3 regions of the Rothia sp. HMSC066G07 genome follow, and region 2 is predicted to be linked to each of the others. Evidence: predicted binding sites of a transcription regulator. Region 2 holds the regulator's gene; each other region holds the start of a gene.
The links. The regulator LexA, encoded in region 2, represses DNA repair genes until DNA is damaged. The targets are predictions, from matches to a motif close to TCGAACANNTGTTCGA.
Positions count from the first base shown of each region.

Region 1: a site for LexA is predicted at 2,295-2,310, ahead of uvrA (excinuclease ABC subunit UvrA). Genes of this name have one in related genera too.
Region 3: a site for LexA is predicted at 2,674-2,689, ahead of HMPREF2971_RS04800 (shikimate dehydrogenase). Genes of this name have one in related genera too.

Region 1 covers NZ_KV816932.1:16,455-20,691, forward strand. Annotated here, with positions in the region: gene uvrA (excinuclease ABC subunit UvrA) at 1-2,271, opposite strand, end outside; gene HMPREF2971_RS07305 (MBL fold metallo-hydrolase) at 2,399-3,172, opposite strand.
Region 2 covers NZ_KV816927.1:275,252-279,488, reverse strand. Annotated here, with positions in the region: gene HMPREF2971_RS06860 (type 1 glutamine amidotransferase family protein) at 1-554, opposite strand, end outside; gene HMPREF2971_RS09110 (LysM peptidoglycan-binding domain-containing protein) at 673-1,329, opposite strand; gene lexA (transcriptional repressor LexA) at 2,129-2,803, shown strand; gene HMPREF2971_RS06845 (ATP-dependent DNA helicase) at 3,050-4,237, opposite strand, start outside.
Region 3 covers NZ_KV816924.1:263,101-267,337, forward strand. Annotated here, with positions in the region: gene HMPREF2971_RS04790 (shikimate kinase) at 1-309, opposite strand, end outside; gene aroC (chorismate synthase) at 309-1,526, opposite strand; gene HMPREF2971_RS04800 (shikimate dehydrogenase) at 1,646-2,581, opposite strand; gene mltG (endolytic transglycosylase MltG) at 2,806-3,999, opposite strand; gene ruvX (Holliday junction resolvase RuvX) at 3,996-4,237, opposite strand, start outside.

The DNA.
Region 1 (4,237 bases), on a different contig from region 2:
CTTGACGTTGAAGGAGAATCGGCCGGGGGTGTAACCGCGCATTTTCGCTTCGCTGGTCTCTGCGAACAGCTTGCGGATGTGGTCAAACACGCCGGTGTAGGTGGCGGGGTTCGAGCGCGGGGTACGGCCGATGGGCGACTGGTCCACGTGAATGACCTTGTCCAGGTGTTCCAGGCCGTCGATGCTCTTGTGGCGTCCGGGTACCTGCTTGGCGCCGTTGAGCTTGTTCGCCAGGGAGGTGTACAGAATGTCGTTGACGAGGGTGGACTTACCCGAGCCGGATACCCCGGTCACCGCGGTGAATACGCCCAGAGGGAAGGACACGGTCACGTTCTTGAGGTTGTTTTCGCGGGCGCCGCGCACGGTCAGCTGACGCTTCTTGTCCACGGGGCGGCGGGATGCGGGCACCTCAATAGTGCGGCGGCCAGCCATGTAGTCGCCGGTAATGGACTTGGTGTTCTTCAGCAGCTCCTCAAAGCTGCCGGAGTGCACGATTTCGCCGCCGTGCTCGCCGGCGCCGGGTCCTACATCCACAATCCAGTCGGCTTCGCGCATGGTGTCTTCGTCGTGCTCAACCACGATAAGCGTGTTGCCCATATCGCGCAGCTTGGTCAAGGTTTCGATGAGGCGGCGGTTATCGCGCTGGTGCAGACCGATGGAGGGCTCGTCGAGCACGTAGAGCACGCCGACCAGGCCTGAACCAATCTGGGTTGCGAGGCGGATGCGCTGCGCCTCACCGCCGGAGAGCGTACCGGCGGAGCGTGAGAGGGTCAGGTAGTCCAGGCCCACATCCAGCAGGAACTGCAGGCGCGCGTCAATTTCTTTGAGGACCTGCTCGCCAATCTTGGCTTCGCGGGCGCTGAGCTGCAGGCCGCGCACGAAGGCGAGCGCGTCAGCCAGGGACAGGTCGGTGATGTCTGCGATGGACTGGCCGCCAACCTTCACGCCGAGGATGGTCGGGTTCAGGCGCGCGCCACCGCAGGAGGGGCAGGCGACCTGGCGCATGTACTGTTCGTAGCGGTCGCGGGCGAAGTCCGATTCGGTTTCTTCGTGCTTGCGCTTGATGTACGCCTTCACGCCCTCGAATCCGGAGGTGTAGCGGCGTTCGCGGCCGAATCGGTTGCGGTAGGAGACCTCAACCTTGTAGTCCTTGCCGTCCAGAATGGCGGCGCGGGTCTTGGCGGGCAGGTCCTTGAAGGGGGTGTTCAGGTCGAAGCCGAGCTCCTCCCCCAGGCCTGCGAGCAGGCGCAACCAGTATTCGGTGGTTGCTTTGCCCTGCGACCAGGGGGCGATAGCGCCCTCGCCGAGGGTCAGGTCGGGGTTGGGTACGAGCAGTTCGGTGTCTACTTCCAGGCGCGAGCCGATGCCGTCACAGGCGCTACATGCGCCGAACGGCGAGTTGAAGGAGAAGGCGCGCGGCTCGATGGTGTCGATCTGCAGTGGGTGGTTGTTGGGGCAGGCGAGGTTTTCGCTGAAGGAGCGGGTGCGTTCGGGGTCGTCCTGCTCGCGGTCCACGAAGTCGATGAGTACGCGGCCGTCGGCGAGCTTGAGCGCGGTTTCGATGGAGTCGGTCAGGCGCTGGTGAATACCGTCCTTAATGACGATGCGGTCGACGACCACCTCGATGGTGTGCTTGTACTGCTTGGCGAGCTTGGGCGGGTCGGAGAGCTGCACGGTTTCGCCGTCCACGCGGGCACGCGAATAGCCCTGGGTGAGCAGGTCCTTGAAGAGGTCCACGAACTCGCCCTTACGTGCGCTGACGACGGGCGCGAGGATCTGCAGGCGGGTGCGTTCGGGGTACTCCTGCAGAATGTCCACGATCTGCTGCGGGGTCTGCTGGGTGATTTCTTCGCCGCATTCGGGGCAGTGCGGGTGGCCGATGCGCGCCCAGAGCAGACGCATGTAGTCGTAGATTTCGGTGATGGTACCGACGGTTGAGCGCGGGTTTTTGGAGGTGGACTTCTGGTCGATAGACACCGCCGGGGAGAGGCCCTCGATGAAGTCTACGTCGGGCTTGTCAACCTGGCCGAGGAACATACGCGCGTAGGAGGACAGCGACTCAACGTAGCGGCGCTGACCTTCCGCAAAGATGGTGTCGAAGGCGAGGGAGGACTTACCGGAACCGGAGAGGCCGGTGAAGACGACCATCGCATCGCGCGGAATGGTGAGGTCTACGTTCTTGAGGTTGTTTTCGCGGGCACCCTGAACCCGGATACTGGTCAGGTCGTTCGCTTTGAGTGCGGTGCTTCCGTGTGCCGGGCGGGGTGTCATCGAAAATCCTTTCGTCTTAATCTTCGAACTTAAATTCTACACCCTCATACCTTTCACCGGTGCGATTATGCGGGCGGTGAAGGCATGAGGGTGCAGTACTTATATGAGGTGGACTGTCAGGCGCGATTTACCAGCCGCGGGTTCCCCACTCTTCCAGGTGGGGGCGCTCATCGCCGAGGGTGGTGGAGCGGCCGTGGCCGGGCAGCACGATAGCGTCGTCCTCGAAGCCGCCGAAGAGTTTTTCGAGCACATTGGAGAAGAGCTCGCCGAACTGCTGCGGGGAGTCAGTCTTGCCCACGCCGCCGGGGAAGAGAGTGTCGCCGGTGAACAGCAGGGTTGCGGGAGTGCCGTCTTCCCAGGTGGTTTCGAGGGTGTAGACGATGGATCCGGGGGTGTGGCCGGGCACGTGCAGGGCGCGGATGACGGTGTCAGAGAGGTAGAAGTCGAAGCTTTCGCCGCCGGTCAGCTCCTCTTCGACGGTGTAGTCTTCCAGTTCCTTAATCTCAGCGGCGTCAGCTGCACCCGCGGAGGTGACGGCACCGGTGAGGTGGTCGAGCTCCTTAATAGCGCGGATGTGGTCCCAGTGGCCGTGAGTAACCAGAATGCCGGTCAGACCAATAGCGCGGGGCCTGATGGAGTTGAAGTCCTCTTCCTTCTCCATGACGCGCACGCGGCGTTCTTCACCATCTGCCAGTTCGAGCTGCGGGCAGTCGTGCAGGAGCGCGTCAAGAGTGAATGCGTAGAGTTCTTCTGCATCGTCTGCAGGGTCGATGAGTACCTGCTCGCCGGTGGCGCGCATGGTAATGAGGTAGACGCTGTTGTCCATCTCGGAGACACTGAACGCACGGACGGTCAGTTCGGGGTTCTCAAAGATGAGGGTAGGTTCGGGGTAAGTAGTCATAGTTCCAGTGTAGGGGTTGTGACCGCACAGCAGTTACCTATGCGTAATACTCCCCTATCAGCGCATTCGGCGTTGAACGCGCGGGATACATGTACGGGTTGCATGTGTGCGGGATGTATGTGCGGGATGCACAGGGAACAGATTCTGGAGCACGCTCAGTACAGATTAGGCTCAGTACAGATTGGGTTCAGCACGGATTAGGTCCCGGCTGGATCCCGCCTGGCTGAGGGTTCAGTGAAATTCAAAAGTCCGCTGAAATTCAAAAGTTAAACAGAGAAGCGACTGCGCATCGATACACAGTCGCTTCTCATGACACCCAGGGGTATCTATCACTCACTCAAACACAAGCAACCCGAGGACTTTGGAAATCTCACGATTACTTGATGACTCAATAGTAGCGAACTTTTTGGGGGCTGTTTTACCGCCCAATTTGGTACGGAGAGCCAGATTTAGTGACCCACACCTCATTGTAATCATTCTGTAATAAAAACAGGTGTTTTTTAGGGTATCCATACGTACCAATTTCATTTTTTTCGAGTTTTGATGTGACTTATTTCACCCAAAATAATTTCAGATTTTCCCTCATTTGGCACTTTAGTGCACCTTTAACTTGAGCTTCATGCTCACCAATCTTGAAGGCTCAATGCCCGGTTTTAGCCCGGTATTCCGCGGAACTAGAGGGTTAAGGTAAAAGTATCTTCAAGTAGTTGCAACTTCATTAGCCGGAAAAAATGTACCGCTCACCGTTCAAAATCTGCACAATTATTTGCGCGAGGGCAAAATCAATTGGTCTGTTTTACCCCTGTAGGTACCCCCTAAAGTAGAGGTTTTATTACAAAACAATAACATCAGCCCCACATTCAGGTTCACTGAGTGCACCCATTAAAACCCCTTTCAAAAAGCAAAATACCTAGTCAATGCCGTATTTTCACAAAATGCAAGACAGTGTGTCACTAAAAAATCAACCTCTATAGATTGTTTAATAAAACCTGACCTTTAAGCACAAATAGAGCCCAATTATTAACCAGCACGTACCAATTTCACCCTCAAAACAGGCGCTCTAGA
Region 2 (4,237 bases):
CTCTGATCAAAAGCCCACTCAAAAACGCCGTGCTCAGACTTGAAGTGAGCCTCACCCTCAAGATCCTTGAGCAACGTACTATCGGAGGAAGAACGCAGGGCAGAAGCACCGGGCGCCAGGTCTCGGGCAGAAAGCTCCACGCTCTCACCGGGCCACTCCCCCATGCACTGCACCTGAACCTGCCCCATCTGCGGATGCTCCACCGTCACCGAGTCGAAGAGGCAGCTCAACGCCGCACCGGCAACCAGCACCGGACGACCGCCAGCAACACGGCGACCAATCACGCGCTCAGCGTCCTTAGCTTTCAGGTCTTCGTACGCCTCGAGAGAGCTCACACCGCCGGTCACCACCATGCCGTCAGCTTCACGCAACTGGTCGGGCACAGCGGTCACGATAACGTCCGCCCCCGCATCCTGAAGAAGCTTCACCAGAGGACCACGAGTTCCGGGTTCCCCCAAAACGGCAACCACGGGACGAGCGGGCTGAGTGGTCTGTACAGATTCAGTTTCGACGGGTGTGGTTGCAGCGGGTGTGGGTTCAGCGGGAACAGGCATCGGTGCGCTCCTATTTCATAGGCTCAAGAATTCGACTCAAGCGCTCAGCTTGAGAGATAGCGGGTTCGGAGTCAAGACATCAACCTCATGCAGAAGCCAACCACGTACGTGTCCATGCTTAGCGCTGAGTCTGAGGAATTTCCAGACGCTGACCGGCATCAACAGAGGTGCTGGTCAACGAGTTCAACTCCATAATACGAACCACAGTATCACGGGTGTCACCCTGCGGATCCACCGCCTGAGCAATATCCCACAGGGTCTCGCCATGCTTGACCACAACGACGGTTCGAGTCACCGAAGCGTTCTCCACAGAAGCAGAAGCCGCCGGGCCAAAGAAGCTAATAGCACCGAGCACAATCAGCGCCGCCAAAGTCAGCAGAGGCAGCCCCTTCAGGAAACCGCGCACAGTACCAAGACGACGAATAGAAGCGGGAACCGCGCGCAGAAACTCGCCGCCCTTAGCCAGAAGAACACTCTTCACGCTAGGGGTCTGCGCATCAGAAGCAGTCTGCGCGCCAGAAGCTACAGAGCGAACCGGTGCCTGAATAGAGCCAGCAGGGGCAGAAGCGGCGGGAACACGAGTAGGCTGACCCACCTGAGCGGGGCGAGGCGCATGAGCCGCACGAGAAGAGCGAACAGACTGCGAAGACGCAGGCACACGAGAACGCCCCTGCACGGTGCTGGCGGACGCAGTGCGGGCGGGGTGAAGTACCACCAAACCTGCCGGAAGGTGTGCAGAAGTGTCACGAGAAGCAAGAGGTGTTGCAGTAGTCATTGTGGTTCCTTTCTCTTAGCTCGCCCCGGGGTTACCCCGCGGGTCTAGCAATGCCGAGCGATACCCGCTCGGAGGTCCTAGTTGAGTGATAACTATGGAGTGGTGATTGTTAGGCGATAACTATTGGGTAGTTATTCTCTAGTTAGGTCAGAGCGCCGGATGCACCGGGTTGCGCTGGGTCGCCCCAACACCCCATCCCCTGCGCTCTCTCTTCGCCGGATACTCCCTAGAGCATCCGGGGTAGATCGTGCGAAGAGAGAGGCAGAGGATTCGAATACATTCGAACACTCCTTCACTCGCCCCTCCTGGAAGACTCCGGGTCGAATCTTCGAATATTTTTCGAACATTCACCCGTAAATCCTGAATTTCAGGAGAGATTCAAGAGTATATACGAACTCTTGTTCTAAAGTCTAGCAGAGATGTACTAAAAATTTCTTCGAGTTTCGAAGAAAAAATCTAGAATATTTGTTTGAGTTTTTCGGTGTAGTGTTCTACACTGGTGTCAAGAGACGTTCCACACGCTCCTGATGAGTCCTACTCACAGCAGGTTTCTGTACCCGTTACAGCTTGGTTCTGTATCTAAATGCAGGTGCTGCTGACTGAGTTTTATAGGGCGGAGGCGCATACTCGTTGCCCGCGTATCGCTCCGGCACGGATAGAATTCCTCCACCCCCTGACGAGATAAGACCAATTTCAGCAGAACCAAAAAAATTTTTAGGACACCATCGGAAAACGTGTGAAGCACCCATCCGTGCCCCGACCGGGATACAAGGTCGGAGTACAGACCGAAGGAAAAGAAATGGCAACAGCACCCCGTCCGGCGCTGACCGCGCGCCAGCAGAAGATTCTTGACGCGATCCGCACCGAGATTGAACAAAAGGGTTACCCGCCGTCCATGCGCCAGATTGGTGACATGGTGGGTCTTGCGTCCCTGTCTTCGGTCACTCACCAGCTCGGCCGTCTCGAGACCATGGGCTACATTCGCCGCGACCCCAAGCTCCCCCGCGCCATTGAGGTGCTGGATGAGAACGGCGTCGGCATCCACGGTAGCGCTTCCTCTTCCCTGCCCGAGCTGCCGAACTTCGAAGTCGGCGATGAGGACCTCGTACCCGTTCCCCTGGTTGGACGAATTGCAGCGGGCGGCCCCATTACCGCCGAGCAGTCCGTGGAGGATGTGCTTGCCCTGCCCCGCCAGCTGGTCGGTAGCGGCAAGCTCTTCATGCTCAAGGTCAAGGGCGATTCCATGATTGACGCAGCAATCTGCGATGGCGACTGGGTGGTTGTCCGAGAGCAGCACACCGCAGACAACGGCGATATCGTTGCTGCTCTGCTCGACGATGAAGCAACCGTAAAGGTGTTCCGTCAGGTTGACGGCCACACCTGGCTCATGCCGCGCAACTCTAACTACGAGCCGATTATGGGTGACCGCGCAACCGTTATGGGTAAGGTCGTCTCCGTGCTGCGTAGTCTCTAGAAGATACAAGTCTCTAAAAGTTGCAGTCTCTAGAAGACGCGGGCTCTCAACAGCACAGCTTCTAAAAGAAGCTGGTTCTAAACAGCACGGCTTCTAACAGACATAACCGTTAGGGCTCTTAGCTCTCTATAGAAATCACCCCGGTGATACGTAAACGTTCACGTATCACCGGGGTGATTTCTATATGTCTAAATTTATATGCCCAAAACGGGGCGGCGGCGCGGCAAGGAATGGATCTCGCCCGAGCTAACGCTCAATACTCGCCGAAAGACGAGCCAGCGCACCAATCACGGCTGCCTTATTCTGCGTCGACCACATCGGCGGCATCGCCTTCATCAAGAAACCGCCGTAACGTTTAGTCGCCACACGAGAATCCAGTACAGCCACCACGCCGCGGTCAGACACCGAACGAATCAGGCGGCCCGCGCCCTGCGCCATACGAATCGCCGCATGGTGAGCAGAAACCGCCATAAAGCCGTTACCGCGGTGACGGTTCACCGCCTCCGTACGAGCCTGCGCAATCGGGTCGTCCGGGCGGGGGAACGGAATGCGGTCCATCACCACCAGGCGGCAAGAGTCACCCGGAACATCCACGCCCTGCCATAGGCTCATCGTTCCGAACAGGCATGAGTCAACGTCCTCGCTGAACTCCTCCACCAGAGCCTTGAGCGAAGACTCACCCTGCAGAAGAATGTTCAGGTCGCTATGCTCACGCATGTACTCGGCGGCACGCTCAGCGGCACGCTTCGAGGAGAACAGGCCCAGGGCGCCGCCCTCCGACGCCTCGCACAGCTCACGCAGACGCTCCAGCTGACCCTCGTGCACACCAAATCCCGGAGGCTTCAAATCTCCGGCAACGTACATGATGCCCTGCTTGCGGTAGTCGAAAGGTGAACCCACATCGATACTCGTCCAGCGCGGCGCACCCTCCCCTTGCAGTCCCAGGGCAGCGGCTGCAACATCAAAAGAGTCACCCACCGTCAGGGTCGCACTCGTCAAAATCACGGTGCGGTCAGCGAACAGGCCGTCACGCAACTGCAGGCCAACGCTCAACGGAGCGATATTCAGGGTCGCCGGGTCGGTATCGGAAGCAGCCACGTAGCGGCCGTTCTCCCAACCGCCCTGACGAGAAATCCACAGAACGTCCTGCTCGCCCGAAGCCTCCAGAATGCGGCTGCTCATATCGTGCACCTCAGAGACACGCGAGCGCGCCATCTGCAGGCCGGCGTCAACGTCCTGACCGTCCGGCTTCGTATCGGACAGGGCGGTGCGGGCGGCATCATTGACCGCAGAAATAGCGGTCAAAAGGCGACCGTCCAGGCCCTTCAGCAGGCCCTCGGCAAGACCCTCGAACGCGGTCTCCAGGGTGCCGGCAGCCATTTCCAGTGCGCCGGAATCAGCCTTCGAATGCTTCTTCACGCTACGCGCCGCACG
Region 3 (4,237 bases), on a different contig from region 2:
GGTGGGCACGCGAGAAGCCGGGCGCACAGAAGAAACTGACGCGGAAGAAACCGATGCGTCAGCCTCATGCGCAGCCGTCTCACGAACCCCAGTGCCCGCAGCCTCAACAGCCTGCTCAGCCGCAGCAGATACACCGGATTCTGCGCCGGGTTCCGGGCGCGGCGAAGCGCCCCCTCGCGCACGCTGCGTCGCCGCAGCAATACGCGCAAGGGGGCTCGAAGCGACCGGGCGAACACCCTGCTCCACAGAAACCTCCCCGGAACCGCGACCCTTCGCGCCGCGGCCCTCAGACTCCGCCGGAAGGGGCACTACGCGTCCCAACCAGCCACGTTAGACTCCCACGCCAGAGACGCCGGAATAGCGTCCAGGTAGGAATCCATGTTGCGGCGAGTCTCACCAATCGAGTCGCCGCCGAACTTCTCCAGTGCCGCCTCAGCGAGCACCAGGGCGACCATAGCCTCCGCCACCACGCCGGCGGCGGGAACGGCACACACGTCCGAACGCTGGTGGTGGGCGCGAGCCTCTTCACCGGTGGAAGTGTCAATGGTCTTCAGAGCCTTCGGCACGGTCGCAATGGGCTTCATTGCCGCGCGCACGCGCAGCAGGTCACCAATGCTCATGCCGCCCTCAATACCACCTGCACGGTTGGTATCGCGGGTAACGCCGTGTTCACCAATGGAAATCTCGTCGTGAGCGGCAGTGCCCGGGCGGTCAGCGGTCGCGAAACCGTCGCCAACCTCAACGCCCTTAATCGCCTGAATACCCATCAGAGCTGCGGCAAGGCGTGCGTCCAGGCGGCGGTCCCAGTGCACGTACGAACCCAGTCCGGGAGGCATACCGTACGCGAGCACCTCAACCACGCCGCCGAGAGTCTCGCCGTCCTTGTGCGCCTCATCCACGCGCTGAACCATCGCGTCGGAGGTTGCCTTATCGAAGCAGCGCAGCGGGTCAGCGTCCAGCTGCTCAACGTTGCGAGGCGAAGGCACCGGGGCACCCTCGGGGGCGTGCACGCCACCCACAGCCACGGTGTGAGAAACCAGCTCAACACCCAGAGCCTTCAAAATCTGCGCGGCAACCACGCCAAGAGCCACACGGGTCGCAGTCTCACGTGCGGAGGCGCGCTCCAGCACCGGGCGAGCCTCAGAGAAGTTGTACTTCTGCATGCCGGTAAAGTCAGCGTGGCCGGGGCGCGGACGAGTCAGCGCAGCGTTACGCGCACGACCCTCAATCAGCTTCGGATCCACCGGGTCGGAGCTCATCACGTCAGTCCACTTGGGCCACTCGGTGTTCGCAATCTCAATCGCAACCGGGCCGCCCTGAGTCAGGCCGTGACGCACACCGCCCAGGATGCGCACGCGGTCCTCCTCGAACTTCATGCGGGCACCGCGGCCGTAGCCGAGGCGGCGGCGAGCCAGGGCGTCACGCACCATGTCGCTGGTGAGTTCCACACCGGCGGGTACGCCCTCAATAATGCCGACGAGCGCCTCGCCGTGGGATTCTCCGGCAGTGAGCCAACGCAGAGCCATAGGTTAACCTCTTTTCATCGCACCCGCACCGAAGCGCAGGAGGAAGGAATAATAATTCTTCACGTGTATAAATAGTGTATAAAATGCCCGTTTACTGAGCGAGTGAAAGTACGCTTTTTTCACGAAACGGAAGCGCGAGGCGCAAGATCAACCGCCGCGCACATCGCATTGATTAGACCCAGCAGTTCGGCGGGCTGCAGTTCACGGCCGGTAAAGAGCAGAACCTGCTCCACCGCCTGATACAGCAGCATCTCCAGACCAGAAACCACCGTGCCGCCGTTAGCCTCCCAAGCGCTCGCCAGCACCGAAGGCCACGGGTTATACGCAACATCGAGCAGTACCGGCTGGTGTGTCGCGGAGGCGCCCTTCAGCCCGCTCAGCTGGCTCGCCCACTCATCCGCCGCATGCGCCGGAAGCGTAGAAATCACCGGGTGATGACCGCGCTCAGCAAGATTCTGCGGCATCTCGGCTAGGGAAATCTGCTCCAGCTGAACGCCCAGGCGGTCCGCCGCCTCCTGCACGCTACCGAGCTTATGCAACGAACGGGCGTACACGCTCACGCGGCGGTACCCCAACGCGTGCAACGCCGCCAAAGCAGAAATAGCGGTCGCTCCCCCGCCCACAATCGCGGCAGAATCCTTAAGCGGTTCCGGCTCCAAACCGGCGTGGCGCAGCGCGTTCACAATGCCGATCACGTCCGTGTTATCGCCCAGCACCTTCTCACCGCGCGGATACACCGTGTTCACCGCGCCGGTCACGAGGGCAGTCTCACTCAGCTCATCGCAATACTTGATGACCGCGGTCTTCAACGGCATCGTCACCGACAGACCCGCAATATACGGGGCGTCCTCCGTACCGTCCGGGTGGCGCACACCGTGCATAATCGCCGGCAAATCATCGGGCAGAGTATCGCGGCGATTATAACCCAAATTCTGCTCACCCAAAAAGTCATACGCGGCACGATGCAGTGCAGGCGACAGCGAATGCGCAATCGGGTGCCCCAGCACGTAGGCGCGGCGAAGATACGGGGCCTCACGGTACGGTTCAGTCTTCATCGATAGATACTCTTTCGCTCTCAACGCTTGGGGCTTGCGGACACGCACGCCACGAACCCGCGGTCATAGGCGCACTCTACCCATTTTAAGGGACAAACCAATATTCGGGTACAGCAAAGGCGGGCACCTCCCCCACTCTCGTGGAGGCGGTACCCGCCTCAGCAAGGAACCTTCAGTCCAAAGCTACTAAATCGTAGCTACCAGCTAAACCGATTAGCTACAACTTAGCTACAGCGGTTCGGGTGCTTAGAACACCACTGGTTGTACTCTTCAACGTAACGCTGGTGCTCAGCGTAAGTACGGGAGTACTTAGTCTCACCGGAATCCAGGTCCACAGTCACCCAGTAGTAGTACGGGTTCTTCTCAGGAGCCGCAGCAGCCTTAATCGAAGCCAGCTGTGGGGAACCAATCGGACCCTTCGGAAGACCCTTATTCGCATAAGTGTTGTACTTATTGCTCTTATCGGCCTTCTGCTCTTCAGTCAGGTGGTACGAGCGGACACCCAGACCGTAGGTCACGGTCGCATCCGACTGAATCAGGCCGGAGGTCTCACCGTCGGGGTTGTTCAGGCGGTTCTCAATGATGCCTGCAACCGCCACGTAGTCCTTCGGCTGAGCCTCAAGCTCCACGATGGAGGCGATGGTCAGAACCTCGAAGGTCTTCTGGTCGCCGCTCACGCCGGCTTCCTTCAGGTCAGCCTTGGTCTTATCAACCATGGTCTGAATGACCTTCTTGATGTCGGTGTCCTTCGGGAAGCGGTACTCACCCGGGTGCAACCAACCCTCAATCGAGGGGAAGTTGCTCGGCACACCGTACTGGGTGTAGTTGCTGACCGCGTCCTCAACCTGCTTGCGGGTGAACGCGCCATCGGAGCCAGAAACAATCAGATCGATGGTCTCGCTCACGCGCTTACCCTGCGGAATCGCCAGGTACAGAACGTTGCTGTTCGCATCAATAATGGTCGTAATCGCGCTCGAGCTGCTCATGTGCTGCTGCAGTTCATAGGTGCCAGGCTGCAAGTACTTACCCTTGCTCTCCTTGGTGTACACCTCAAGGAACTTATCAGCATCAGCAATGACGCCCGCCGCCTCAAGCTCCTGCGCCACCTGCGCGGTGGACTGGCCGGAACGAATCGTGAAGGTCACGGTCGTACCATTGCCGCCACCCGAGTAGTCACGAGTCTTGAACGGGTCGTAGCGAGTAATTAGGGCACCAGAAATGATGACCAGAGCCACGACAAACAAGGAAATTGCGCTCAGCATGATGGCGCGGCGGCGGCGCTTACGCGCACGCAACGTAGCCACCGACACGATTTCCTGTTCCATCGTGATGCCGGTGATGCCCTTACGTTCATCCTCGGCTGTCGGCCTAAAGAGGTCGAGCCCGCTCTCTTCGGGATGTTTATTCTGTTCGGTCACTGAAGGTTCTCCGTTTCGTTGACGGCACCGACCGTGGTCCCTTCTGACTCGGACGGTCGGTTTTCTTCGTGGGCCGGATCGCTCACCTTGTACCCGGCTACGGACTGCCCCGCCTTGAGGGCATCCAGGCTGTACTGCAAAATGTTCACAGCCGCCACCTGGTCAACCATAGTCTTGAAATCTCGGCTGGAAACCCCAGCCTCGTGCAGTGCACGGTGAGCGCTCACGGTGGTGAGTC